Regions from separate parts of the Stenotrophomonas sp. YJH_SMC_79 genome, predicted to be linked through region 2. Evidence: riboswitches for the same ligand, from Rfam matches in the RefSeq annotation. Region 2 holds a riboswitch; the other holds the start of a gene.
The links. A riboswitch is a leader RNA that binds a small molecule or an ion and turns the genes downstream of it on or off. The one in region 2 is predicted to bind glycine.
Positions count from the first base shown of each region.

Region 1 (14,634 bases), on a different contig from region 2:
CCCATGAAGGTGATCGCGCGGCGGTCCAGCCCGCAGTCGCGGACCAGATGGCGACGGACCGCCATCACCGACCCCGCCTCGCCTGCCACCCAGGCATACAGCGGCCCGGCCACGCTGGCATCGGCCTGCTCCCACAGGATCTGCGCGTCAATGTCGATCTCTTCCAGCTCGTCGCCTGCGGCCACGCTCGAGGCCGCTGCCAGGCGCGCCTGCACCGCCTGCAACAGAGGCTGTCCGTAGGCCGCCTGCCCGCGTGGCAGCCAGACCAGCTCGGCCGTGTCCGGGGCCTTCAACGGCACCGCATCCCCGGCCTGGGCGACCTCCAGCAGCGCCAGCGTGCGTGGCGGATCGGCCAGCGCGGCCAGTTCCTCGAGAATGCCGGCTACCGCCGGTAGCGCGGTTTCATCCGCCACCAGCAGCACCTGGCCGACACCCGCCGGCGGCTTCCATTCCCAGCCTTCGCTGCTGTCGGCACAGTCCGCATCGGGGGCCAGCAGCACTACGCGGTCGCCCGGCCGCGCGCGGATGGCCCAGCGCGAGGCCGGCCCGGTTTCGCCATGCAGCACGAAATCAACGTCGACCTCGCCCTGCTCGGCACGCAGCTGGCGGATGGTGTAGGTGCGCATCGGCGGGCGCTGGTCGTCCGGCAGCGCGCGATAGCGTGGATACCAGTCTTCACCGCTGGGGACCTGCGGCACGTCCTGGCCGGGCAAGGGGAAGAACACCTTGATGCGCTGGTCCGGGCCTTCGGTCTTCATCCGTGCCACGTCGGCACCGGTGAACACCATGCGGTCAAGGGAAGGGGAAAGAACGCGGCGCTCCTTCAGCGCCACCTCGAACAGGCGATAGGTCTGCTGCGCAGCCATGGGGGAACCTCATGCAACGACATCGGATCGGCTGGCTGTCGTGCATCCACGCACCGGCTGGCTGGAGTCCCCAGCCTAGTCCGGTCGTTCCTGGCCGCAAGCGTTGGAGACAGCGCGGCCCGCCCTACCCCTGCGCACTGCTCAATGGCCCGTGCAGACTGCCTGCGCCGCGCGCTCGCGCTGGTGCTCCCAGTACCAGAACACGAATCCGGCGCCGAAGAATGCAGCCTGGCCCAGTGCCAGGTGCAGCGGGCTGGCACTGAGCAGCGGCGACACCACGCCAGCCACCACCGTGCTGATCATCAGCTGCACGAAGGCCTGCAGGGACGATGCCAGGCCACGCTGGTGCGGGTACATGTCCAGCACCGCCAGGGCCAGGATCGGGAAGATCAGCGACATGCCCATGCCGCCCAGGAAGATCGGCAGCACCGCCCACGGCAGCACGAACTGCGGCGACAGCGCCACGTAGCCGACATTCAGCAGCGCCGACAGCGCGCACAGGCTGAAACCGATGGCGACCTGGCGTGTGGGCGTGGTGTGCCCGGCCATGCGCCCGGACAGGAACGAGCCGGTGGTCATGCCGCCGATGGTGGGAATGAACAGCCAGGCGAAGCCGCCCTCGCCCAGATGCAGGTGCTGCATCACGAACACCGGTGCCGAGGAGATGTACAGGAAGATGCCGCCGAAACCGATGCTGCCAGCCAGCGCCAGGCGCAGGAAGCGCGGGTTGAAGCCGATGCGCACATAGTCACGCAGCAGCACGCGCGGCGACAGCGGTACCCGTGCCTCGACCGGATGGGTTTCCGGCAGGAAGCGCGCGGTGGCCGCCAGCAGCACCAGCCCGAACACCACCAGGAACCAGAAGATCAGCGGCCAGCCGGCGCCACTGAGCAGGATCCAGCCGCCGATGATCGGTGCGATCGCCGGAGCGATGCCGAACAGCATCGACACCTGGCTCATCAGCCGCTGCGCATCGTGGCCGTGGTACAGGTCGCGGATCACCGCGCGGCCGACAATCATGCCGACACCCGCAGACAGGCCCTGCAGCGCGCGGAACGCCAGCAGCGTGGTCAGGTCGGTGGACAGCGCACAGCCGACCGAGGCGCCGACGAACACCACCAGGCCGCCCAGGATCACCCGCTTGCGGCCCCAGGCATCGGACAGCGGGCCGTGCGCCAGGCTCATCAGACCGTAGAACAGCAGGTACACACTGATGGTCTGCTGCACCGCCACTTCGTCCACCGCCAGGCGCTGGGCCAGCTGCGGGAACGCCGGGAAGATGGTGTCGATCGAGAACGGACCGAACATGGCCAGGCCGGCGAGCAGCAGGGCCATGCGGCGGGTGGAGGGAGCAACAGCGGCGGTCATGGGAAAGGCGTCCGGCAGGGCCATGCGCGGCACGCACGGCGGGCGCCGGTCCCCTGCAGCAGGGACGGCGCCAGATGAATTCGGGTATCCGCCCATCATAGGTGGGGATTGCGCCTGATGCCATGCAGCAGTGCACAAAACGCACGGACGGGCCATCGGCCATTCAGGCGCGGCCTCCAGGACCGAAGGCGGCCGCCGCGCCCGCAACGGGCTATAATCGGCGGGCAACACGGTGGGAGAAGCGGAACACCGCTGCCGAAGGCGCAACGCCCGTAATCGCTCAGGCCCGATACCACCCGTAACACAACTCTGGAGAGACCGGTTCGATCCGGCGCCGAAGGGGCACGAAGCTGCGGTCCGCCGCGCTTTTAAACTCTCAGGCAAAAGGACAGAGGGGCGCCCCGCAGACCGCCGACCGGCGGCTTGTGCCCGTGCGTGTGCCCTTTCCTGACGGATCCTTCGCCATGTCCCAGAACACCCCTTCCCTGCGTGAGCTCGAGCACCACAACGCGTTCGTCGAGCGCCACATCGGCCCCAACGACGCCGAGATCGCGCAGATGCTCGACGTCGTCGGCCACGCGTCGCTGGATGCGATGACCGACGCCATCGTGCCGGCCAAGATCAAGTCGCCGGCACCGCTGGCACTGCCGGAGTCGATGACCGAAGTGCAGGCACTGGCGAAGATCCGTGCGATCGCCGACAAGAACACCGTGCTGCGCAGCTTCATCGGCCAGGGTTACTACGGTACCCACACGCCGAACGTGATCCTGCGCAACATCCTGGAAAACCCGGCGTGGTACACCGCCTACACCCCGTACCAGGCGGAAATCTCGCAGGGCCGCATGGAAGCGCTGATCAACTTCCAGACCCTGTGCGCCGACCTGACCGGCATGGAAATCGCCAACGCCTCGCTGCTGGACGAAGCCACCGCCGCCGCCGAAGCGATGACCCTGGCCAAGCGTTCGGCCAAGTCGAAGTCGGACACCTTCTTCGTGCACGACGCCGTGCACCCGCAGACCCTGGAACTGCTGCGTACCCGCGCCGAGCCCATGGGCATCGTGCTGCGCGTCGGCACCCCGGCCGAAGCGCTGGAAGCAGAAGCCTTCGGCCTGCTGCTGCAGTATCCGGACACCTTCGGCCAGGTCGGCGACTACAAGGCGCTGGTCGATGCCGTGCACGCACGCGGCGGCCTGGTGGCCGTGGCCACCGACCTGCTGGCCCTGACCCTGCTGGCTGCCCCGGGCGAATGGGGCGCGGACATCGTGGTCGGCAACAGCCAGCGTTTCGGCGTGCCGTTCGGCTTCGGTGGCCCGCACGCCGCCTTCATGGCCTGCCGTGACGCCTACAAGCGCTCGATGCCAGGCCGCCTGATCGGCGTTTCGATCGATGCCCAGGGCAACCCGGCCTACCGCCTGACCCTGCAGACCCGCGAACAGCACATCCGCCGCGAGAAGGCCACCTCCAACATCTGTACCGCGCAGGTGCTGCTGGCGGTGATGGCCTCGATGTACGCCGTTTACCACGGCCCGGAAGGCCTGACCCGCATTGCCCGCCGCACCCATCGACTGGCCTCGATCCTGGCCGCAGCGCTGCGCAATGCCGGCGTGCAGGTCGGTGGCGACTTCTTCGACACCCTGCACGTCACCGGCGTGCATGCCGATGAAATCCATGCCAAGGCACGCGCCGCCGGTTACAACCTGCGCGCGATCGACAGCGACTCGGTCGGCATCAGTCTGGACGAGACCACCACCCGCGCCGACATCGTCGCCGTGGCTGCGGTGTTCGGTGCCTCGCTGGACGTCGACGCGCTGGATGCCAGCACCGCCGACGCGCTGCCGGCCGGCCTGCTGCGCCAGTCCGCGTTCCTGACCCACCCGGTGTTCAACACCCACCACAGCGAGCACGAACTGCTGCGTTACCTGCGTTCGCTGGCCGACAAGGACCTGGCGATGGACCGCACGATGATCCCGCTGGGTTCGTGCACCATGAAGCTCAACGCCACCGCCGAGATGATCCCGGTGACCTGGCCGGAGTTCTCGCAGATCCACCCGCTGGTGCCGGCCGACCAGGCGCTGGGTTACAAGGAACTGATCGACACGCTGGAAGCGATGCTGGTCGAATGCACCGGCTACGACGCGGTCAGCCTGCAGCCGAATTCCGGCGCACAGGGCGAGTACGCCGGGCTGCTGGCGATCCGCGCCTACCACCGCTCGCGCGGTGAAGGCCACCGCGACATCTGCCTGATCCCGGACTCGGCGCACGGCACCAACCCGGCCTCGGCACAGATGTGCGGCATGAAGGTCGTGGTCACCAAGACCGATGCCAACGGCAACGTCGACGTCGAGGACATCCGCCTCAACGCCGAGAAATACAGCGACCGCCTGGCCGCGATCATGATGACCTACCCGTCCACGCATGGCGTGTTCGAGGAGGAAGTGGTCGAGATCTGCGAGATCATCCACCAGCACGGCGGCCAGGTGTACACCGACGGCGCCAACATGAACGCCCTGGTCGGCGTGGCCAAGCCGGGCAAGTGGGGGTCGGACGTTTCGCACCTGAACCTGCACAAGACCTTCTGCATCCCGCACGGCGGCGGCGGCCCCGGCGTCGGCCCGTGCGCCGTCAAGGAGCACCTGGCCCCGTTCCTGCCGGGCAAGCTGGGTGACAACGGCCCGGTCGGCATGGTCAGCGCGGCCAGCTTCGGCAGCGCCTCGATCCTGCCGATCAGCTGGATGTACATCGCGATGATGGGCCGCGAAGGCCTGCGCAAGGCCACCCAGGTCGCGCAGCTCAACGCCAACTACATCGCCAAGCGCCTGGCCCCGCACTTCAAGACCCTGTACACCGGCCGCAATGGCCTGGTGGCGCATGAGTGCATCCTCGACGTACGTCCGCTGGAGAAGACCAGCGGCATCGGCGCCGAGGACGTGGCCAAGCGCCTGATCGACTTCGGCTTCCATGCCCCGACCCTGAGCTTCCCGGTGGCAGGTACGCTGATGGTCGAGCCGACCGAGAGCGAATCGCTGCACGAACTGGATCGCTTCATCAGCGCGATGATCCAGATCCGCGAGGAAATCACCGCGATCGAAGACGGCCGCCTGGACCGCGAGGACAACCCGTTGAAGAACGCGCCGCACACTGCGACCGCGGTGACCGCCAGCGAGTGGACCCACGCCTACCCGCGTGAACTGGCTGCATTCCCGTTGGCCAGCCTGAAGCAGAGCAAGTACTGGCCGCCGGTGGCACGCGTCGACAACGTGTACGGCGACAAGAACGTGATGTGCGCCTGCATCCCGGTCGACGCCTACAAGGATGATGAAGTCGAGGCGTAAGCCTGCGATCCATCGGAAATGAGAACGGCCCGCGCAAGCGGGCCGTTTTCATAAGGGCTCATGGACCAAGATCCACACCCACAACAATCCGATCACGGATCCGGCATCTGCCCCAGGCTCAACTGCCACGACACCCCGAAGCGGTCCTGCACCCAGCCGTAGCGGTTGCTGAAATCGTAATCGCCCACCGGCATCAACCAGTGACCGCCCTCGCCCAGCACGCGCGCGGCACGCTCGAACTGTTCGGCGCCGGAGCACTCCACGAACAGCGAGATCGACGGCGAGAAGGTGAAATCGTGCACGTCCAGGCTGTCGAAGCACAGGTAGTGGGTGCCACCGAGCAGGAAAATGGCCTGGCGGACCTGCCCGGGCACGCCGGCACCGGCGCCGTCCGGATGGCGCTGCATTGCCAGCAGGCGGAAATCGGCGAAGGCCTCGGCGTACAGGGCCAGGGCGGCCTCGGCCTGGCCGGTGAACATCAGGAAGGGGCGACTGCGCAGCATGCGGTACTCCTGGTCAACGGGCCGCTGACGGCCCACACGATCAGGATGGCACGGCGGATGTATGCCTTCTGTAGAGCCGAGCCCATGCTCGGCTGACGTCTGCGCGAACAGCAGCCGACCATAGGGTCGGCTCTACAGGATCAGGCCTCGCGCATGCGCCGGGCGATGGCGCTGCCGGCGGCGATGGTGGCGGTCAGCGCCACCATCGACAGGAACTGCAGGCGGGTATGCGACTCGCTCAGCAGCAGGCCGAAGATCAACGCCAGGATCGCCAGCGCGCACACCGTCAGCCACGGGAAACCGGCCATGCGGAACGGCAGCCGGGTACCCAGGCGATCCGCGCGGCGGCGCAACACCAGTTGCGAGACCAGCGACAGCGTCCACACCAGCAGGCAGGTGGAACCGACGATGTTCAGCAGCACCGGCAGCACCCGGTCCGGGAACAGCAGTTCCATCACCGTGGCGGCGAAACCGAACAGCACGCTGGCCAGCACGGCAATCACCGGCACCTGGCGCGGATCGGTCCAGCCCAGCACCGCCGGCGCTTCGCGGCGCTGCGCCAGTGAATACATCATGCGCGAGGCGCCGTAGAGGTTGGCATTGAGTGCCGACAGCAGCGCGATCACCGCAATCAGGGTGATGGCGGTGCCGGCGCCAGGAATACGCGCAATGTCCAGCACGGCGGCGAACGGCGACTTCAACGCTTCGCTGGTCCACGGCACGACGGCGATGATCACGCTCAGCGAGCCGATGTAGAACACCAGGATGCGCCACGCCACGGTGCGGATGGCACGGGCGATGCTGCGCTCCGGATCTTCAGTCTCTGCCGCCGCAACGGCGACGATCTCGGTGCCACCGAAGGCAAAAACGACAACCAGCAGTGCAGCGCCAATACCGGCCAGGCCCTTCGGTGCGAAGCCACCATGCTCGGTGAAGTTGCTCAGGCCCGGCGAGGTCACCTGCGGCAGCCAGCCCATCAGCAGCGCCACGCCGATGGCGATGAAGGCCAGGATCGCCGCCACCTTGAGGATGGCGAACCAGAATTCGAACTCGCCGAAGTTCTTCACCCCGAGCAGGTTGATCGCGGTGAAGAACAGCATGAAGGCCAGCGCCGCCATCGGTACAGGTACTGCTGGCCAGACCGTGGCCAGCAGCCCGGCCGCTCCCACCGCCTCGGCGGCGATCACGATCACCAGCTGCACCCACCACAACCAGCCGACGGTGGCACCGGCGGTGGCGCCCATGGCATCGGCGGCATAGACCGAGAACGCGCCACTGGTCGGTTTGGCCGCCGCCATTTCGCCCAGTGCGTTCATCACGATGATCACCAGCGCGCCGGCGACCAGATACGACACCAGCACCGCCGGACCGGCCGCCTGCACACCCACGCCCGAGCCGAGGAACAGGCCGGCGCCGATGGCGCTGCCCAGGCCCATCATGATCAGCTGGCGGGGCTTGAGCGAATGTCCGAGGCGGGACGGCGAAGCGGTCGGAATCGAGTTGGGCATCGGCGGGGCTGGCGGCGGGCTACAGGGGCGACACCTTACCCTGTCCCATGCCCGCGGGGATAGGCACAGCGCAGCAGGCGGCTCAGGCCAGTGCGGGCTCGCCGACGTTGCCGCCGATACGGGCGCGGTAGGCGCGCGGCGAGAAACCGGTTTCAGCCTTGAACTTGCGGGTGAAGGCGCTCTGGTCGCTGAAACCACAGGCCTGGCCGATGCTGGCGATGCTCTCGTCACCGTGCAGCAGGTGCATGGCCATCTGGATCCGCAGCCGGGTCAGCACCTGCTGCGGGGTCATCTGGAACACCTTGCGGAAGCTGCGCTCCAGCTTGGACAGCGAAAAGCCGGTGATGTCCAGCAGGGTCTGCATGCGCACGTTCTCGGCGTAGTGCGCGTTGAGGTGGGCCAGTGCCAGCCGCAGCTGTTCGTACTGGGTACCCAGGCTGTCCTTCTGGCCAAGGTCGCGGGAAATGCCGATCAGCCCCTCGATGGCCCCATCGACCACCAGCGGGCGCTTGCAGGTCAGGCACCAGCCCGGTTCGCGGTTGGCGAACAGGTGCAGCTCCATCAGGTTCTCGATCACCTCACCGGACAGCACGCGGGCGTCCTGATCGACGTAGTCCGCACTGAGGCCGGTCGGGTAGATTTCGGCCGCCGTGCGCCCGATCACGTCCTTGCGCGCGCGCAGGCCCAGCCGCCGCAGCATGGTCTGGTTGACGTGGGTGTAGCGCCCCTGAAGATCCTTGATGAAGAACAGCACATCCGGGATGGCGTCGAACAGGGCTTCGATGTCGGCGGGCTCGACTCGCATGGGGCAAGCATAGCCGAGGCGCCCTTGCCGGTGCGATCACCCTTGCGGGACTTGCGCTTAACGCTGCCAGGCCCACCGTGGGGCCGGTTCCTACCGGAGACCGGCCATGCCCCGCGGTGACAAGTCCGCCTATACCGAAAAGCAGAAGCGCCAGGCCGAGCACATCGAGGACAGCGAGCGCGAGCGCGGTGCCAGCGAAAGCACCGCCGAACGCATCGCCTGGGCCACCGTGAACAAGCAGGATGGTGGCGGCAAGCGCAGTGGCAGTGGTCGCAAGGTAGCGAAGAAGGCACCAGCGAAAAAGGCCGCCAGCAAGGCCGCTGCGAAGACAACGACGGCGAAGAAGGCACCGGCCCGCAAGACAGCCACGAAGAAGGCAACAAGGAAGACGGTGGCCAAGAAGGCCAGCACTCCCGCCTCGCGTAGTGCTGCCGCGAAGAAGGCAGCGAAGACCCGTGCGGCAAAGAAGACCGTGCGCAAGGTGGCGGCGAAGAAAGCGGCACGTACCCGCGCCCGCGGCTGAGAGCAGCGTTCAGGGTGGCAGCGCCCGCACCCACGCGGCAACTTCGGCTGCCGCTGCATCAGCGCGGGCCTGCAGCAGCAGATGTGGTCCCTCCAGCGACACATGGCGGGCATCGGGCAACAGTGCCTGCAGCTCGGCCACACTGGGCGGCCACAGCAGGCGGTCCTGCCGGGCATGCAGGCATAGCGTCGGCAACACGAGTTCCGGCAGCAGTGCACGAACGTCCACCTGCAGCGTCGTCGCAGCACGTTGGCGCAGGGTTGCGGCCGGCACCTGCATGATTGCCAGGCCCAGCTCACGCAGGTTCGCGCGCGTCCGCCACTGCCCCAGCAGCAACCGGGCCATCAACGCGAGTGGTGGCAACGGCCACGCCGGAGCCAGTATCCGTGCGCTCGCCGCAGGCAGCGGCACCGGTCGCCGTGCAAAGGTCGTACTCAGTACCAACCCATGCAATCCAGGCAGCCCGGCCACCGCCAGTTCGATGGCCAGTGGCCCGGCGAACGATTCGGCCAGCAGCACAAAAGGAGATGCCGGAAGCTGCGGGCGCAGGATCGACGCCAACGTGGTGTAGTCCTGTGGCCCCCGCGCGGGCATCGGCAGCACCTGCATCTGGATGCCCCGCGCCTGCATCGCCTCCACGAAGTGTGCCGACAGCAGGCCGGTGCCATCCAGGCCTGGCAGCATCACGACTTGCAACATCGCGGCATTCATCACATTGATCACCCTTCAGGTCTCTTCGCACGACTCCCTGCCTGCAGCTTCACTCATTGACTGGGCACAAGGAAGTGCACGGCAGCGCACGCGGCGCTACGCTGATGGTCCCGACGGAACGGACAAGACGGCATGCGCAAGCCACGCTGGCTCAGCTGGACCGGCATTGCCATATGCACACTCTATCTCGCGCTGACCGCCTGGCTGGTGCTCGATGCCCAGGCCAACAGCGATCCCAAGAGCGCCTACATCCTCATGCAGCTGTCAGTGATGCTGCAGACCGCAGCACTCGACGTCATCGGCATGGGGGGATGGCTTTCCGGAAAGACCTGGACGACCGTCTACCTTCTGGTGATGCCCCCTACCCTGGCCGTGCTGTATGCCGTGGGGGCCATGCTCGGCAGTGTCCTTGAACAATGACGGCGCTGCGTCCGCCTGTCTGGGCAGGCAACGGAAATGCGGCCGCCCAGGGCGGCCGCATTTCTGTCACGGGGTCAGCAGCCTGCTCAGGCTGCACGACGCGTCACGGCCGAAGCCGCTGCGCCTTCCACCTTGAACACCGCCACCGACGTGGTCAGTGCATGCGCCTGCTCTTCCAGCGCGCGGCTGGCAGCGGTGGCTTCCTCCACCAGTGCGGCGTTCTGCTGGGTCACCTGATCCATCTGCACCACCACCTGGTTGACCTGCTCGATACCGGCGGCCTGCTCCTTGCTCGCCGCAGCGATGTCGCTCATCAGCTGGGTCGTGCGCGAACTTGCCTGGGCCACGCGCGCGATCGCGGCTTCCGATTCAACGGTCACCGCCAGGCCACTCTTCACCTTGGCCGCTGCGTCTTCGATCAGCTCCTTGATCTCCTTGGCGGCGACGCCGGCGCGCTGCGCGAGCGTGCGCACTTCGCTGGCGACCACGGCAAAGCCACGCCCCTGCTCACCGGCACGCGCAGCTTCAACCGCAGCGTTCAGCGCCAGGATGTTGGTCTGGAACGCGATGCCGTCGATCACCGTGGAGATCTCCGAAATGCGTGCCGAGGACTGATCGATCTCACCCATCACCGAGGCCATCTGTGCCATCGCCTGCTCGGTCTCGCGCACGGCGGCACCGGCCGCATGCGCTTCGCTGTCGGCCTGGCGGGCCAGCTCGGCATTCTGGCGCACGGTGGAGGTCAGTTCCTCCATCGATGCGGCCGCTTCTTCCAGATTTGCGGCCTGCTGCTCGGTGCGGCGCGACAGGTCGTTGTTGCCGGCGGCCAGTTCCTGCGCCGCGTTGTTGATGCTGTCGGCGGCCACCTGGATGCCCCGCACGATGCCGGTCAGCTGCGCGGTGGTGGTGTTGGCGTCGTCACGCATGCGCGCGAACACGCCGTCATACTCGCCGTCCATGCGCGCGGTCAGATCACCGTGCGAGATTGCACGCAGCACATCGGAGACATCGGCGATGCTGGCCTGCGAACTGGCCATCATGCCGTTGAGGTGCTCGACCATCGCCTTGAACTGGTACTGGAACGCAGCGGCATCGCCACGCATGCTGAAATCACCGGCGCGTGCGGCGCGGGCCAGTTCATCGATCTGCGCGTTGATCGACATCAGGCTCTGCTTCACCGCCGCCAGGGTGCGGGTCAGCGTGCCCTTCTCGCCCGGGTAGTCCGGCAGGTCGCGGCTGAGGTCACCGATGGCGTAACGCTGCATCACCTCGGCCATCAGCAGTTCCACCTGCACGTGCGATTCGACCAGGCTGTTGGTGGCCTGCACCATGCGGCCGAAGTCACCGGGGAACGCGGTGACGTCCATGCGATAGCGGATCGCGCCCGCCTCATGCTGCTCTGCCATCTGCAACTGCGCGCCGATCGCCGCCTGCACGCTCTGGCGAACGCTGGCCATGGCTTCACCCAGCTGGGTCAGTTCATCGCGGCCACCGAGGCGGAACTCCTGGTCCAGCTGTCCCTTGGACAGGCGTTCGGCCAGGTTCACCGCTCGGGCCAACGGGCCGGTCAGGCTGCGGCCGATCATCACCGAGGCACCGATGCCGACCAGCAGCGCAACGCCGCCCAGCACCAGCAGCTGAAGCAGGCTGCGCTCGCCCAGGCGGATCGCCTCGGCGGCTGCATCGCGGCTTTCCTTCTCTTCAAAGTCCACGCCATCGGACAGCGCCTTGTTCCAGCCATTGGCCGCTTCCTGCACCGGGCCCAGGGTCAGCGCCACGGCGCCTGGGTAGTCGCCCTGCTCCATCAGTTCGCTGGTCTGCTTGTTGAGCGGGCGCGCGATGGCACGCTTGGCCGCGATGGTTTCGGCGATGGCCTTACCTTCGGCGTCGCTGGGCAGCGCCTGGTAGGCGCTCCAGCTGGCCTCGTAGCGCTTGACCAGGTCGGCGATGCGCTGCTCATCGTGGCCGCGGTCATCGCCCTGGCGGATCAGCATCTCGCGGCGCACGACCATCATCTGGTTGTTGGCATCGAGCATCTGCGACAGCAGGCGCACCTTGGCCACGCTGACGTCGACCACCTGCTGCATCGCGCGCTTCTGCACGACACTGGCGGTGGCGCCGGTGGCCACCACGGCAGCAACCAGCAGCAGCAACAGGCCAAAGCCCAGCCCAAGACGCCAGGCAACCCTGACATTCCTCAAGTAGTTCATGGGGGTATCCAAAACGGGGGGGATGAGGCCCTATCGGCAGCTGCACGCCGTGGCTTGATGGCAGCAATGCCCTCCGTCCGGGTACGGTTCAGACAGGTGATTGCCGATGTGAACCAACATCCGCGCTGGCGTTGCGTAGAAACACAAGAATGAAGAACACCGAGTGCATGGTCCCAAGAATTGATTCGACGATCACCGACCACTTCCCAAGATCCGACTTCGGCACCATGTCACCGAATCCCAACGTCGTGAATGTTGCCGCGGAGAAGTACAGCGAGTCGGTGAGGTTCCCAATCGTCCAGCCTTGCTGGGCGGCCGGACCAGCCCAAGGGAACCTGGCGTAGTAGAAGGCAAACACACCGATGAGCATCGCCGATGTCATCACGTAAAGCAGGGGAGCAAAGATCCCATCCTGTTGCCTATAGCGCAGGCGGCTATTGGTGACATAGGCCATCAGCGCATAACCCACCAGCAGAAGCCCCAGCCCGATCAGCGCGGCGAGTTCCTGCGATCCGAATTGCATTGTTTTCGCAGGTAGCACCGCCAGCATCATCAATGCGCCTGACCCAAGGATCCCTAGCCCTGCCTTGCGATCGACGCGCTTCCAATGATCGCAAACCCGTCTCACTATCCTGTTCAATCACCCCTCTCCATTCTTGATGTTCACACTTTCCAGATCGGCCGGGCTGGGTATCTCTTGAGAATTCAGTAGTCGCCACCATTGAAATCACGCAACGAAAAAGCCCCGCTTTCGCGGGGCTTTTTCTTCCAGCGGTGCCAGGCAATGCCCAGCGCTACCGATCACTCACTCAGGCGAACGGATCCTGCAGGACCATGGTGTGGTCACGGTCCGGGCCGGTGGAGACGATGCTGATCGGGCAGCCGGCCAGCTCTTCCAGCGAGCGCAGGTAAGCACGTGCGGCCGGCGGCAGGTCGTCCCAGTGGGTGATGCCGTGGGTGTTCTCGCTCCAGCCCGGGAACTCCAGGTACACCGGGGTGCAGTCTTCCCAGCCCTGCGCGTCCAGCGGCGCGTACTCGGTGCGCTTGCCGTTGTATTCGTAGGCGATGCAGACCTTCAGCTTTTCCATGCCATCGAGCACGTCCAGCTTGGTGATGCACAGGCCGCTGATGCCGTTGATGGCCACGGCGCGCTTCAGCGCAACGATGTCCATCCAGCCGCAACGACGCGGACGGCCGGTCGACGCACCGTACTCGGCACCGCGGTCACGGATGCCCTGGCCGACTTCGTCGTCCAGCTCGGTCGGGAACGGGCCGCCGCCGACGCGGGTGGCGTAGGCCTTGGCGATGCCCAGCACGTAGTCGATCGAATCGGCGCCGACGCCGGAACCGGCCAGCGCGCCACCGACGGTGGTGTTGGAGCTGGTGACGTACGGGTAGGTGCCGTGGTCGATGTCCAGCAGCGCACCCTGCGCGCCTTCGAACAGCACGCGCTTACCCTGCTTGCGCAGGTCGTGCAGGATGCCGGCCACGTCGGACTTCATCGGCTGCACGTATTCGCCGAAGGCCAGCGCTTCGTCGAAGGTCTTCTGGAAATCGACCGCATCGGTGTTCAGATACTTGGTCAGCACGAAGTTGTGGTAATCCAGCGCGGTGCGCAGCAGTTCTTCCAGCTGCTTCGGGTAGTGCAGGTCGGCGATGCGGATGCCGCGACGCGCCACCTTGTCTTCGTAGGCCGGGCCGATGCCACGGCCGGTGGTGCCGATCGCCTTGCCACCGGCAGCGCGCTCGCGCGCCTGGTCCAGGGCGATGTGGTACGGCATGATCAGCGGCGCAGCCGGGGAGATCTTCAGGCGCGAACGCACTTCGACGCCGGAGGCTTCCAGCTCGGCGATTTCCTTCTGCAGCGCGGCCGGCGAGATCACCACGCCGTTGCCGATCAGGCACAGCGCATCGTCACGCAGGATGCCCGACGGGATCAGGTGCAGGACGGTCTTCTTGCCGTTGATGACCAGGGTGTGGCCGGCATTGTGGCCGCCCTGGAAGCGCACGACGGCGCCGATTTCCTCAGTGAGCAGATCGACGATCTTGCCCTTGCCTTCATCGCCCCACTGGGCACCAAGCACTACGACAGACTGACCCATGACGGGCTCCTCATATGTTGCGGCCATCGGGGCCGCGGACGGGTAAACCGTGGCGGGGCTGGCCAGCACCTGGAGGGCGGCTCCAAACGGGGAGCGCCGGCGATGGAAGGCCCAGACACGGAAAAAGCCGAACGGGGAGGCCCGTCCGGCTTTTGTGCATTATCCGGGTTTCCGGGGTCCGGTGCCACCTTTCCGACGGACGGCTTCACCGGCCGGTCAGCCGCCCCGCCCGGTAGTGCCGGCCGCTGGCCGGCAATGCCAACCAAGGTTGGCCTCTACCAGAGCC
Region 1 is NZ_JCAFRK010000002.1:275,312-289,945, reverse strand. It holds gene AC5P57_RS08115 (siderophore-interacting protein) at 1-866, opposite strand, end outside; gene AC5P57_RS08110 (multidrug effflux MFS transporter) at 1,008-2,234, opposite strand; glycine riboswitch at 2,534-2,636, shown strand; gene gcvP (aminomethyl-transferring glycine dehydrogenase) at 2,699-5,566, shown strand; gene AC5P57_RS08100 (VOC family protein) at 5,659-6,069, opposite strand; gene AC5P57_RS08095 (amino acid permease) at 6,210-7,577, opposite strand; gene AC5P57_RS08090 (helix-turn-helix transcriptional regulator) at 7,660-8,382, opposite strand; gene AC5P57_RS08085 (hypothetical protein) at 8,489-8,905, shown strand; gene AC5P57_RS08080 (alpha/beta fold hydrolase domain-containing protein) at 8,915-9,616, opposite strand; gene AC5P57_RS08075 (hypothetical protein) at 9,749-10,036, shown strand; gene AC5P57_RS08070 (methyl-accepting chemotaxis protein) at 10,123-12,246, opposite strand; gene AC5P57_RS08065 (potassium channel family protein) at 12,335-12,799, opposite strand; gene AC5P57_RS08060 (adenylosuccinate synthase) at 13,056-14,348, opposite strand.
Region 1: linked by a shared signal. The riboswitch ahead of gcvP (aminomethyl-transferring glycine dehydrogenase) and the one ahead of AC5P57_RS13320 (trimeric intracellular cation channel family protein) in region 2 are both predicted to bind glycine.

Region 2 (14,634 bases):
CAGCAGCTGATCCAGGTGGCGGGCCGTGCGGGCCGCGCACGTGATCCCGGCGAGGTCTGGCTGCAGACCCATCACCCGGGGCACCCACTGCTGGAAACCCTGGTGAGCGGCGGCTACCACCCGTTCGCGCAGGCCGAACTGAACCAGCGCCAGGCTGCCGGATTCCCCCCCTTCGCACACCTGGCGCTGATGCGCGCCGAAGCGCAGCAGGTAGAGCATGCCAACGCGTTCCTGCTGGCGGCGCGGCAACTGCTGGGCGAACAGAATGTGGTCGAAGCCTATGGGCCGATGCCGGCGCCGATGCCGCGGCGCGCCGGTTACCAACGCACCCAGCTGCTGCTGTCTGCCGTGCAGCGGCCACCACTGCATGGGGTGCTTTCGCAGCTGGTTCCGCAGCTGTATGCGCTGCCGGAAGCACGCAAGGTGCGCTGGTCGCTGGATGTGGATCCGACGGATCTGTACTGAGGGGTCAGAGCCCACCCGTCGGGTGGGATCCGACCCTTTGGCTATCGGGGTCGGATCCCTTTTGCAGAAAAGGGCTCTGACCCCGAACACTTTCGCTACGTCAGAGGCGACATCACGCCGCGCTGGTAGGCGGGGCGCTCGCGAAGGCGGGCGTACCATTCAGCCAGGTGCGGCAGCTCCGGGCGCTGGATCGGCAGTTCGAACCACGCGTAGATCTGCGAGCCCAGCGGGATGTCGCCCATCGCGAACGTATCGCCCGACAGCCACGGCTGCCTGGCCAGGGTTGCATCAGCCATCGCAAGGTAGTCCCCGGCACGCACGATGGCGGCATTGATCCGCGATTCGTCGCGGTCGGCTGGCGCGGTGCGCATGATGCCCCAGACCAGGTCGCTGTACAGCGGCGCCATCCGCGAGGTGCTCCAGTCCATCCACTTCTCGGCCTGGGCGCGTTCCATCGGGTCTTCAGCGTACAGCGTGCCCAGCGCATAGCGCGCGCTCAGGTAGCGCACGATGGCATTGGACTCCCACAACGGCAGGCCGTGGTCTTCGATCACCGGCACCAGGCTGTTGGGATTCATCGCCTGGTATTCCGGCGTCTGCGTGCCGCCGTGGCTGCCACCGACTTCGATGGACTCGTACGGCAGGCCGATCTCCTCGGCACACCACAACACCTTGCGGACGTTGCTGGAATTGCGACGGCCCCAGATCTTCAACATGCGGGTTTTCCTTGCTGGCAATGCGAGCGGCAACGATACGCCTGATCAGGTGGGGTGTGTGCGTGCCGGATGCTGGATCTGGCACCCGGGCACTGCCGGCCAGCGGCCGGCACTACCGGTTCTTTTTTGGCAGCGCGCGCACGTAGGAGGACTTGCCATCCTTCTTCAGCTCGAACAGGCCGATCGCTGCCAGCAGATCGCTGAGTTTGCCGTAGCCGTAGTTGCGCGGGTCGAACGACGCCTGGTTGCCGATCTGGCTGCCGACCGGGCCGAGGTGCGACCAGCCATCCTCGCCCTCGGCCGCGGACACCGCGCGGCGCAGCATCTTCACCAGCCGCGTGTCGCTGCGCATTTCCGCACCGCTCTTGCGCGGGCGCGCATCGTCGTTGGCCACCGGCTCGCTCGATGCCTGTTCGCTCGATGCCTGTTCGGTATCCGGCACGCTGGCATGGGTCTGGCCCAGCGCTTCCAGGTAGGTGAATTTCGAGCACGCATTGACGAAGGGTTCCGGCGTCTTCTTCTCGCCGAAGCCATAGACCTTCACGCCATCGGTCAGCAGGCGCATCACCATCGGGGTGAAGTCGGCATCGCTGGACACGATGGCGAAACCATCGAGGTTGCGCGCGTACAGCAGGTCCATGGCATCGATCACCATCGCCATGTCCGAGGCATTCTTGCCCTTGCTGTAGGCGAACTGCTGGATCGGGCGGATCGCATATTCGTGCAGCACCGCTTCCCAGCCTTTCAACCGCGGGCTTTTCCAGTTGCCATAGGCGCGGCGCACGTTGGCCACGCCGTAGCGGGCGACTTCGGCCAGGACCTCGTCGATCTTCGAGGCCGGCGCGTTGTCGGCGTCGATCAACAGGGCGATGCGCTTTTCCGGTTCGCTCATGGACTCCTCGCGGGCGGTTGCCTGAACCCGAGTATCGCCGATCCACGCGGGCGCTGACGTGACAGGCGGTCGCCGTGAGAAGATGCCAGGCGCTTCCCCCAATGCCCCCACTGGAGTGAGTCGATGAGTCGTGAGCGCGTTCCCCACCTGGTCGTTGTCGGCGGCGGTTTTGCCGGACTCTGGGCCACCCGTGCCCTGGCCCGCGAGCGCATGCGCATCACCCTGGTCGACCGCCGCAACCATCATCTGTTCCAGCCGCTGTTGTACCAGGTGGCCACCGCGGGCCTGTCCGCGCCGGATATCGCCGCACCGCTGCGCCACATCCTCGGCCACCAGCGCAATGTGGAAGTCCGCCTGGGCGAAGTGGTGGCCATCGACAAGCAGGCCCGGCAGATCCGCATGGCCGATGGCAGCACGCTGGACTACGACAGCCTGCTGCTGGCCACCGGCGCCACCCACGCCTACTTCGGCAACGACCAATGGGCCGATGATGCGCCCGGCCTGAAGACGCTGGACGATGCCATCGCGCTGCGCCGCAAGCTGCTGCTGGCCTTCGAACGTGCCGAGGCCGAACCGGACCCGGCAAAGAAAGCGGCGTGGCTGAGCTTTGCCATCGTTGGCGGTGGACCCACCGGCGTCGAACTGGCCGGCACCCTGGCCGAAATCGCGCGGCATACGCTGCGCAATGAATTCCGCCACATCGACCCGGCCAGCGCCAAGGTGCGGCTGGTCGAAGCAGGCCCACGCGTGCTGTCCTCGTTCCCGGAAGTACTTTCGTTGAAGGCGCGCCGGCAGCTGGAAAAGCTCGGCGTGGAAGTGCTGACCGGTACCCCGGTGAGCGACATCGACAGCCAGGGTTTCAAGCTCGGCGATCAGTTCGTGCCGGCACGCACCGTGGTCTGGGCCGCCGGCGTTGCCGCTTCACCGCTGGCGCGCACGCTGGAGGTGCCGCTGGACCGCGCCGGACGCGTGCAGGTGCAACCGGACCTGACCCTGCCCGGTCATCCCGAGCTGTTCGTGGCCGGCGACCTGGCCGCGCTGAATCAGGCCAACGGCAAGCCGGTACCCGGTGTGGCGCCCGCGGCCAAGCAGATGGGCAAGTACGTGGCCGAGGTCATCCGCGCACGCCTGCACGGCAAGCCCGAACCCGGTCCGTTCAAGTACGCCGACTACGGCAATCTGGCCACCATCGGCCGCATGGCCGCCATCGTGCACCTGGGCAGACTGCAGCTGTCGGGCATCCTGGCCTGGTGGTTCTGGCTGGCTGCGCACGTGTTCTTCCTGATCGGTTTCCGCAACCGCATCGTGGTACTGCTGAACTGGGCCGTGGCGTACTGGAGCTACCAGCGCAGTGCGCGCATCATCTTCGGCGATGACCAGGACGACCGGCGGCCGAGGCGCTAGGTCCCGGGCCCCGGTGGCCTTCACGCACGGGCTGCTAGCGTAAGCCGGTCGCTCATGGAATGAAGCCGCATGGATCTGCTGAAATGGTTGCCCGCCCTAGTCGCCGCCGCCCTGCTCTCGGGCTGTCCTGCGGGGCAGTCGCAGGCGGAAGTCTCCGCCCCCTCGCCAGCGCCCTCTCCGCGCCTGTCACCCGGTACCTACTCGACCGAGCGAGGATGGGGACAGCTGCTGCTGCAGGCACGCCCTGGCAGCACGTCGCAGCAGTTCCATCTGGAGACTGAATCCTCCGGCGCCGGATGCAGCCTGGCGGGCACGCTCGGCGACGATCTGCAGTCCGTCGCGGTGGATCCCGCACCCGGCGCAGCGCAATGCCTGCTCACGATGCAACCTACCGCCCAGGGCATCGAGGTCGGTACGCGCACGGCCGATGCCTGCGCCGCCTACTGCGGCAGCAACGGTGGGTTCAAGGGCCACTACCTTGCGGTGAGCGACCGTTGCATGACGGACAACGTTGCCGCCGCGTTGCGCCAGGCGGCTGCAAAGACCGCGCCGTATTCCGCCGCCGGCACCGCCAGCACGCTGGAAGCGCTCCAGGCATCCTGCGCGGATACGCTTCCATTGAGCACGATCGCCGACATCAGGCTGGCGATCGCTTCGGCCCAGCATGACGCGGGAAACAACGCGGCCTGCCAGGCCGCACTGTCGCCCTATGCCGAAGACGCCGCGCGCAGCGATGACGAACTTGCAGACGGGATGTCACCGGCTGCAGCGGACGAGTACGTCGGCCTCATCGCATCCGTGCGCGAAGCGCTGAAGATGTGTGGACGCACCGCCAACGGCAAGGAGAACAGCCCATGAGCACCGCACCGCAGGATCGTCCGCAGCTCAGCGATGCGCAGCTGCGCACGCTGGCCTACTTCGCCATCGGCGTGGCGTCCGAGGGCAGCAACGCCGGCCGCAACGTGGCCTACCAGCTGTCCTTTGCCGGCAACATCAGCGGCAATGTCATGACGCCGGTGGGCAACAGTGGTTTTTCCATCGGCACGCTGCAGACCGATCTGGGCCAGCACCCGGAGGTGGCGACCCAGCTGGTGGACGCCTATCAGCGCTGGGCGCGCCCGCAGCAGCCCTCGCTGGAGCTTGATGCACGCCAGCGGCAGCAGACGGTTTCCGACCTGCAGCGCGATGGCGACGGCATCAGGGCACAGAATGGGCGCGCATTGGATGGGACCGTCCGCGGACATCTGAACACCTTCCTTGCATCCAGCGACGGCGTTGCGTTCGTGCATGCACACGATGTCAGCCAGGTCGACCGACTGCTCCGCCACGGCGATGGCCGCCGGGATCCTGGCGGCGCGATGCAGCAGCTGCGCGGCACGGACCTGTACCAGCATGCGTCGCTGGATGACCAGGCCAAGCTCGCCACCATGCTGATGAAGCTGGAGAACCAGGCAGGGTTGAGCCGCTATCCTGGCGTTCTGCGGTCGATTGCCAGCGGCGATCTGGCCAGCGTGGATGACGTCAAGACACGGATCGACGGCATGCTTCCCAACCGCGTCGTACGCGGCAGGGAACAGCCCGACTACCTGGAAAGCGGCGTGGAGCACGCCCTGAAGGGCACCGAGGTCTTCAACCGGTTGCGAGCCGCAGGGCCAGGCAATCCGATGCGCGATGTGTTCGTCGGTGTCTCCGCCGACCCGCTGGCCAGCCCGGTGGCGCTGGCTGCCGATCGCGCACACCCCGAGGCCCTGCATCGCTACGAAGTGGTCAAGACCCTGTTCCTGCAGAACACCGAGGCACCGGCCTACCTCGATGCCCTGCAACACGGGCGCTCACATGCCTGGGGCCGCCCGCAGGCGGCCGGCAACTCGCCGGCCACCGCCGGCCTGTACGCCTCCGGCGATGATCTGGTGATCTGGAACCGGGACGGTCGCGGCCACGCTTTCATCGATGGCCAGTGGTCCACCGTGCCGCGTGCGGAACTGCATCGCCAGCAGAATGCCGACGGCTCCATCGACCTCAACCGCGCCCCGCGCAACGGGATGCCCGAACAGCTGCTGCACGTCGAACCCGCACAACCGGAGCGACGGCGTGCCGCGCTTTCCGACCCGCTGCTGCAACAGGCCGAGGAGGCGGTGCGGCGCCTGGAAGACAGCCGGGCCCAGCCTTTCGGCGAAAACGCGCAACGCCTTGCAGCCAGCTCGACCTGCCTGGCCCGCGAGGCCGGGCTGACACGCATCGACCATGTCGTGCTGGGCGCCTCGCCTTCGCAGGATGGCAGGGCGGAAACGCTCTTCGTCGTGCAGGGCGATCCGTCCGACCCGGCCCATCTCAGGGCACAGATGCCGGCCGCGCAGGCATTTGCCACCCCCGTGGACACGTCATTGGCGCAGTTGCAGACGATGAATGACGCCCACCGACAGTCCGATGCGCGCTCCCGGCAGGAGGAGCTGGATCACCAGAGCACCCTGTCCCAGCAGGCCCGGTCAGTCTGATCCGCGCCCATGCAACGGTCGGGGCGGGCAGTACCCTTCGGCCCGCGCCGTGCCGGCGATCTGCCGTGACGACCAGTGCCGGGTGATCCAGATGGTCAGTGCTGCCGAGCTCAGGTGCCAGCGCAGCATGCTGTGGCGTGGATGGTGGCCGAGGTGGACGCGTGCGATCCAGGAGGCTTCGAGCTCGACATCCGGCACGTTCACCTTCGTATTCACCCCCACGTGGCGCGCCGTGAATCGCCATGGATCCATCGGTACGTGGTGGGCATAGGTCGCAGCACCACACGCGCCGCCGCTCCGCGCGGAATCGACGGGTTGCGGCCGGCCCTCGGCCGCGACCAATCCCAGCAGATACAGCAGGCCCGGCAGCAGGGCCAGGAAGGTCAACAGCAGAAACAGCGCGATCCACGCCCGGCCCGCCGCACGCATCGGTCACTGCGCCTTCGGCTTCGGGTACCACAACGCGTTGACGATGACCCAGCGCTGCTCGAAGCGCCCCATGTGGAAGTAGTCGACGAACCACGGTGTTTCCAGCCGCACCGAGGCGGCGTTGCCGGTCACATCCAGTACCGTGCAGCGGCGGTCCCATTGCTCCTTCGGGGTCTTCAGCGCGCCCTGCTTCGTCAGTGAGACCAGTTCTTCCTTGGACATCCGGCGCAGTCCAAGGCGCTCATCGGGTGTATCACCGAGGACCGCGCGCTTGGCCAGGTCCGGGTGCAGGGACCGGGCGACGCGCTGTGGGTCCGCCTCCAGCTGGCCGTCGACGTAGTCATGGCAGGTGGCTTCGATGGCCGCGATGGTGGCCGGGTCGGCGGCGGGGCTTGTGGCTGCGGAAAGGGCGAACAGCAGGGCGATCGTGGACATCCGGGTCTCCGGCGCTGAGGGCTGGGCGATCATGGCACGTGCAAGCCGCATCCAGGCATGGCGTGGATCTACGGCATCAGGCGCATTTCGTCGGCGCCCAGCTGCATGTACATGAACGCAGCGGCTTCTTCAGACATGGGCTGCCCCTGCGGGAAGCTGTCCAACCAGACGGTGATGCGCGCATGGCGCCCCGCCAGCGCATCCGCCAATGCCTGCTTTTCCGCGTCAGTGGCACGCTCCTGCATTTCGTTGCGAAGCATGTCATCGCCGATCCCCCACTTTTCCGCGAACGGGATCAGATCGACCAGATCGGGAGGGACCCGGTCACGACGCAGGTGGATCGGTTCGGGTGTGCTCGGGCCGTACGCGGCCAGCTCAGCGGCGGTGCCGATCTGCCCATGCTGCAGTGGCGGTGGCGACGGTGCCTGGGTGCAGGCCAGAAGGGCCACGCAGGCAGTCAACAGCAGTATCCCGCGGTTCTTCATCGGACGGATCCATGTGTCGATGGGTGTGGCGATCATGGCACGTGCAAGCCGCATCCAGGCATGGCGTGGATCTACCGTAGAGCCGAGCCCATGCCCGGGTCCTGCAACGGGCAGACGGAACAGCAGCCGAGCGCGGGCTCGGCTACAGAAGTCCGGCGTCCAGGGCCTGCAGCCAGGCCAGCTTGCGTTCGCGCGGCTGCTGCTTGAGTTGCCATTCGGCGCGCGAGGCGGCGGAACGGTCCGGGTATTCGCGCACGGCCAGCACGCGCAGTGGCGGCCGCGCCCGTGTGTAGCGCGCGCCCTTGCCCGCCTGGTGGGCGGCGAAGCGTGCGTCCACGTCGGTGCTGATACCTGCGTAATAGCTGCCATCGCGGCATTCGAGCAGGTACAGGAACCACGGGCGGGGGGACGGGGCCATGCCGGGATTATGCCGTGCTGCACTGCAGCGGATATACTGGCGGCCGAATGCAGGAGAGAGGCGCCGCGCTGGCGCCCGCCGAAGGCGCAGGCTCCCATGATCGCTCAGGCCGGTGGGCTGGAATCCCACCAACCATGCATTCGACTCGCCGAGCTGGAGAGAGGTCACCGGGCATGCCCGGGACGATCCGCCGAAGGGGCACGCGGCCCACGCCGCTGAACTCTCAGGCAAAAGGACAGCGGGAGCGGCACCGGTCATCGTCATCCCGTCATTGCGCAGGCAGTGGCGGTAGTCGCGCATGGCCGGCCCCACCGCGCCCGGAGCCTGCCCCATGCTGCTGTCCATCATCTACCTGATCGCCATTTCCGCTGAAGCCATGACCGGCGCGCTGTCCGCCGGCCGCCGCCGCATGGACCTTTTCGGCGTGGTCATGATCGCCTGCGTCACCGCCCTTGGTGGTGGTTCGCTGCGCGACATCCTGCTCGGCCACTACCCGCTGGGCTGGGTGAAGCATCCCGAGTACCTGGGCTTCACCGTGTGCGCGGCGCTGATCGCTACCTGGGTGGCGCGCTGGATGCACCACTTCCGCCGCACCTTCCTGGTGCTGGACGGGCTGGGCCTGATCGCCTTCACCCTGATCGGCTGCTCGATCGCACGCGAGGCCGGCCATGCCACACCCATCGTACTGATTGCCGGCATGCTGACCGGTGCGTTCGGTGGCGTGCTCCGCGACATCCTCTGCAACGAAGTACCGCTGATCTTCCAGAAGGAGCTGTACGCGATCATCGCGCTGCTGACCGGCGCGGCGTACCTGTTGCTGCTGCACTGGGGCGTGGCCGACGCCACCGCGATCCTGTGCTGCCTCGGCGGCGGCTTCGCCCTGCGCCTGCTGGCGATCCACTACCGCTGGGAAATGCCGAAGTTCGTCTATCACGACGAAGTGCATTGATGGTTTGACGGTGGTGCCGGCCGCTGGCCGGCAACACTGCATACGCCCGCAGATTCCAGCAGGTTGCCGGCCAGCGGCCGGCACCACCGATTGCGTTGCATGACCAAGGTCACGCGGCGACGGTTCGCGTAAACCGCTACCATTGGCACCCCGTCGCACGCGCGACGGCATCCAGCCACGCCGCGCCCGCGGCCCCGCCAGACACTCCCTCCCCGCTGCCCGTGGTGCCCGTGAACGCGCCGACGGGCCCGCATGTCCCTGCGCGCGCAGGGCGCAGGATGCCCCATGTCTGTCGCCGAAAATTCCCGCTTCCGCCGTGCCCGCTCGTTGTGGGCGGTGCTGGCCCTTGCCCTCGTCGCCGTTCTGGCGTGGTGGCTGTGGCCCCGGAACGACGCCGGCAGCCGCGACGATGCACCGGGCAAGACGGTGCCGGTACGCGTGGCGCGCGCCAGTGCCGAGCCGCTGGTGCTGCGCCTGAAGGCGGTGGGTACGGTCACCCCGCTGCACAGCGTGGTGGTGCGCAGCCGCGTGGATGGCGAACTGCTGCGCCTGCACTTCCAGGAAGGGCAGCAGGTGAACGCCGGCGACCTGCTGGCGCAGATCGACCCACGCCCGTATGAAGTGAAGCTGGCGCAGGCCCAGGGCACCCAGCAGCAGAACCTGGCCGAGCTGGAAAACGCCGAACGGCAGCTGCAGCGCTACCGCGAACTGCAGAAGCAGAACTACGTGTCCGGGCAGGAACTGAGCGACCAGCAGAGCAAGGTGCGCCAGCTGCAGGGCCGCCGGCTCAGCGACCAGGCGTCTGTTGATGAAGCACGCCTGCAGCTGCAGTACACCCGCATCACCGCGCCGGTCAGTGGCCGCGTCGGGCTGCGGCGGTTGGACGTGGGCAACCTGGTACGCGCCAGCGATGCCGAAGGCCTGGTGACGCTGGCGCAGACTGCACCGATCAGCGTGCTGTTCACCGTGCCCGAACCCGAGCTGCCTGCACTGCTCGATGCCGTGCAGGCGCAACCGTCGCTGGCGGTGGAAACCTGGGACCGCGAAGAACGCCGGCAGCTGGCGCGCGGCTCGCTGTCCAGCCTCGACAACCGCATCGATACCACCACCGGCACGCTGAAGCTGCGTGCGCACTTCGACAACCACGATCTGGCGCTGTTCCCCAACCAGTTCGTCAACGTACGCCTGCAGCTGGGCGAGCAGCCCGCCCTGCTGATTCCCGATGCCGCCGTACAGTTCGGCAGCCAGGGCAACTACGTGCATGTCGTCGGCAAGGACAACACGGCGCAGCGGCGCGTGGTAGTGCTCGGCCCGGCCGATGACGGCCGCGTGGCCGTGCGTTCGGGCTTGGCCGCAGGTGACCAGGTGGTGATCGAAGGCATCGACGGACTGGAAGACGGCACGGCGGTGGAGATCATCGCCGGGGAGGCCGCGACCAAGGCCGGCGCATGAACCTCTCGCGTCCGTTCATCCTCAGGCCTGTCGCCACCACGCTGCTGATGGTGGCGCTGCTGCTGTCCGGCGTGCTGGCCTATCGCCTGCTGCCGGTGGCTGCACTGCCACAGGTCGACTACCCGATCATCCAGATCACCACGCTGTACCCGGGTGCCAGCCCGGAACTGACCACACGCACGATCACTGCGCCGCTGGAGCGCCAGCTCGGGCAGATTCCCGGCCTGAAGCAGTTGTCGTCGACCAGTTCCGGCGGTGCGTCGGTGATCACCCTGCAGTTCGGACTGGACGTCCCGCTGGGCGTAGCCGAACAGGACGTGCAGGCCGCGATCAACGCCGCCGGTAGCTTCCTGCCCGGCGACCTGCCCGTGCCGCCGGTCTACCGCAAGGTCAATCCGGCCGATACGCCGATCCTGACCCTGGCGGTGACCTCGCAGGGCCTGTCGCTGCCGCAGGTGCATGACCTGGTGGATACGCGCATCGCGCAGCGCCTGGCGCAGCTGCCCGGTGTCGGCCTGGTCAGCCTGGCCGGTGGCCAGCGCCCTGCCGTGCGTATCCAGGTCAATCCGGCGGCACTGGCCGCCAACGGCCTGGGCATGGACCACATCCGCACCGCCATCGCCGCCGCCAACGTCAATCTGCCCAAAGGCAGTTTCGATGGCCCGATCCGCGCGGTGATGCTCGATGCCAACGACCAGATGCGCAGCGTGGATGAGTACCGTGCCCTGGTACTGGCCTGGCGCGACGGTGCGCCGCTGCGGCTGGGCGACGTGGCCACCATCACCGATGGCGCCGAGAACCGCCAGTTGGCCGCCTGGAGCGGCACCATGCCGGCAGTGCTGGTGAACATCCAGCGCCAGCCCGGCGCCAACGTGATCGCCGTGGTCGAGCAGGTGCGCGCGTTGCTGCCACAACTGCAGGCCACGCTGCCGGCCGGCGTGCAGATGAACGTGCTGAGCGACCGCACCGAATCGATCCGCGCGTCGGTGCGCGGCGTGCAGAAGGAACTGGTGCTGGCCATCGGCCTGGTGGTGTTGGTCACGTGGGTATTCCTGCGCAACCTGCCGGCCACACTCATTCCCAGCGTCGCGGTACCGCTGTCGCTGATCGGTACCTTCGCAGTGATGCTGCTGGCCGGCTATTCACTCAACAACCTCACGCTGATGGCGCTGACCATCGCTACCGGCTTCGTGGTGGACGACGCCATCGTGATGCTGGAGAACATTGCCCGCCATCTGGAAGAAGGTGAAAGCCCGCGCGAAGCCGCGCTGAAGGGGGCGGCCGAGATCGGCTTCACCCTGGTGTCGCTGACCGTTTCACTGATCGCGGTGCTGATCCCGCTGCTGTTCATGGCCGACCTGGTGGGCGCGCTGTTCCATGAATTCGCGGTGACACTGGCGGTAGCCATCGGCATCTCGCTGCTGGTCTCGCTGACGCTGACGCCGATGCTGTGCGCGCGGTTCCTGAAGCCGCACGCGAAGACCGCGCATGCGCCCGATGTGTTCGACCGCATCATCGCCCTCTACGACCGACAACTGCGCTGGGTGCTGCAGCGCCAGCCGCTGATGCTGCTGGCCACCGTTGCCACCCTCGCACTGACCGTGGCGCTGTACATCGCCGTGCCCAAGGGCTTCTTCCCGGTGCAGGATGCCGGCCTGGTGCAAGGCATCAGCGAAGCGCCGCAGGCCATCTCGTTCCAGGCCATGCGCGAGCGCCAGCAGGCGCTGGCCGCCACCATCGAAGCGGACCCGGCGGTGGCCAGCGTGTCCTCGTACATCGGCGTGGACGGCAACAACGCCACGCTCAATACCGGACGCCTGCTGATCGAGCTGAAGCCACATGGCGACCGCGATGGCGCCGCCGTGGTGATGGAACGGCTGCAGCAGCGCGTATCGAAGATTCCCGGCATCACCCTGTACCTGCAGCCGGTGCAGGAGCTGGGCATCGAAGACCGCATCAGCCGCAACCAGTACCAGTTCACCCTGACCACGCCGGATCTTGAAGCACTGGAGCGCTGGACCCCGGAGCTGCTGCAGGCGCTGCGCCAACAACCGGCGCTGCGTGATGTCGCCAGCGATCTGCAGATGCAGGGACGGCAGGCACGGGTGAACATCGACCGTGATGCCGCGGCGCGTCTGGGCGTAAGCGTCGAAGCGGTGGCCGACGCGCTGTACGACGCCTACGGGCAGCGTCAGATCTCCACCATCTTCACCCAGGCCAGCCAGTACCGCGTGGTGCTGGAAGCCGATCCGTCGCTCCAACCCGGGCCCGATGCCATCAGCGGCCTGCGCGTGCGCAACAGCGACGGGCAGACCGTGCCGCTGGGCGCGGTGGCGCGGGTGGAACTGGGGCCGGCGGCCCTGCTGCGCAACCATGTCGGCCAGTTCCCGGCGGCCACGCTGTCGTTCAACCTGGCACCGGGCGCCTCGCTGGGCGAAGCCACCGCTGCCGTGGAAGCGGCGCGCACGCAGATCGCCCTGCCCGACAGCATCGAACTGCGCCTGCAGGGTGCGGCGGCGGCGTTCAGCAGTTCGCTGTCGTCCACACTGTGGCTGATCCTGGCTGCAGTGGTGGTGATGTACATCGTGCTGGGCGTGCTCTACGAGAGCTTCATCCATCCGGTCACCATCCTCTCCACCCTGCCTTCGGCAACGGTCGGCGCGCTGGCCGCGTTGTGGGTGAGCGGACGCAGCCTGGACCTGATCGCGGTGATCGGCATCGTGCTGCTGATCGGCCTGGTGAAGAAGAACGCGATCATGATGATCGACTTCGCACTGGACGCGCAGCGCACGCGCGGCATGACCCCGCGCGAAGCAATCCACCAGGCGGCACTGCTGCGCTTCCGGCCGATCCTGATGACCACGCTGGCCGCGCTGTTCGGTGCCGTGCCGCTGATGCTGGCCAGTGGTTCCGGTGCCGAACTGCGGCAACCGTTGGGCTGGGTGATGGTGGGCGGGTTGCTGGTCAGCCAGGTACTGACCCTGTTCACCACGCCGGTGATCTACCTCGCCTTCGACCGCCTGCAGCGCGGCCACGCGGCAGCAACCACCGTCGCTGAAGAGGCCAGCGCGTGACCCCTGTGGAGCGCCTGGCGCAGGCCTGCGTGCAGCGGCCGGTGGCCACGATCCTGCTGGCCGTGGCACTGGTGTTGGCTGGCCTGCTGGCATTGCGGTTGTTGCCGGTGGCGCCGTTGCCGCAGGTCGATTACCCCGCCATTGAAGTCAGTGCCAGCCTGCCCGGTGCCTCGCCCGAGTCGATGGCGGCCACCGTGGCCACGCCGCTGGAGCGTGCACTGGGCAGCCTGCCCGGCATCTCACGCATCGACTCGGCCAGCACCCAGGGCCAGACCCAGATCGAACTGAAGTTCGTGCTCGGCCGCGATATCGATGAAGCCGCACGTGAAGTGCAGGCCGCCATCAACCTTGCACGTGGGCAGCTGCCCAGTGGCATGCCGGGCATGCCGCAGTACCGCAAGGTGAACCCTTCGCAGGCACCGATCCTGGCATTGGCACTGACCTCGGACACCTTGTCGCCCGGGCAGCTGTACGACCTGGCCTCCACCGTGCTGGCGCAGAAACTGTCGCAGGTACCGGGCGTGGGCGAAGTCCAGGTCGGTGGCAGCGCACTGCCGGCGGTACGCGTGTCATTGGATCCAAACGCGCTGAACCATGCTGGATTGGCACTGGAGGACGTGGCGCGGGCCATCGCACGTGCCAATGCGGTGCGCCCGCTGGGCGCGGTGGGGGACGCGCGCCAGCAATGGCAGCTGGAGGCACCGCTGCAGCTGCGCCAAGCCACCCAGTACCGCGAACTGGCGTTGAAGGTCAGCGACGACCGCACGCTGCGACTGGGCGATGTCGCCGCCGTCGCCGATGGCGTGGAGGACCGCTACGCCAGCGGCTTCCACAACGACCGCCCCGCCGTGCTGCTGATCGTCAGCCGCCAGCCCAATGCCAACATCATCGCCACCGTCGATGCCATCCAGGCGCAGCTGCCACAGTTGCATGCACTGCTGCCCTCCAGCGTTGACATGCGCCTGGTGATGGACCGCTCGCCGGTGATCCGCGCCACGCTGCAGGAAGCGGAGATGACGCTGGTTCTGGCCATCGTACTGGTGGTGCTGGTGGTGCTGGGCTTCCTCGGCCACTGGCGTGCGGCGCTGGTGCCCAGCGTGGCGATACCGGTGGTGCTGTTCGGTACGCTGGCGCTGATCGCGCTGATGGGATTCTCGCTCAACACGCTCTCGCTGATGGCCCTGATCGTGGCCGCCGTGCTGGTGGTGGACGATGCCATCGTGGTGCTGGAGAACATCGCCCGCCATCGCGAACTCGGGGCGGACCGCTGGCAGGCTGCGGTACGGGGTGCGTCGGAAGTCGGTGCCACGCTTCTGTCGATGAACATTGCACTGGCCGTGGTGTTCGTCTCCATCCTGTTCCTGGATGACTTCGTCGAACGCCTGTTCCGCGAATTCTCGCTGACCCTGGTAGCGGCGAT
Region 2 is NZ_JCAFRK010000003.1:489,391-504,024, reverse strand. It holds gene AC5P57_RS13370 (primosomal protein N') at 1-465, shown strand, start outside; gene AC5P57_RS13365 (glutathione S-transferase family protein) at 561-1,181, opposite strand; gene AC5P57_RS13360 (NYN domain-containing protein) at 1,294-2,073, opposite strand; gene AC5P57_RS13355 (NAD(P)/FAD-dependent oxidoreductase) at 2,197-3,477, shown strand; gene AC5P57_RS13350 (hypothetical protein) at 3,547-4,335, shown strand; gene AC5P57_RS13345 (XVIPCD domain-containing protein) at 4,332-5,972, shown strand; gene AC5P57_RS13340 (hypothetical protein) at 5,964-6,401, opposite strand; gene AC5P57_RS13335 (nuclear transport factor 2 family protein) at 6,405-6,836, opposite strand; gene AC5P57_RS13330 (hypothetical protein) at 6,905-7,321, opposite strand; gene AC5P57_RS13325 (GIY-YIG nuclease family protein) at 7,464-7,739, opposite strand; glycine riboswitch at 7,780-7,869, shown strand; glycine riboswitch at 7,883-7,986, shown strand; gene AC5P57_RS13320 (trimeric intracellular cation channel family protein) at 8,071-8,688, shown strand; gene AC5P57_RS13315 (MdtA/MuxA family multidrug efflux RND transporter periplasmic adaptor subunit) at 8,974-10,140, shown strand; gene AC5P57_RS13310 (multidrug efflux RND transporter permease subunit) at 10,137-13,214, shown strand; gene AC5P57_RS13305 (efflux RND transporter permease subunit) at 13,211-14,634, shown strand, end outside.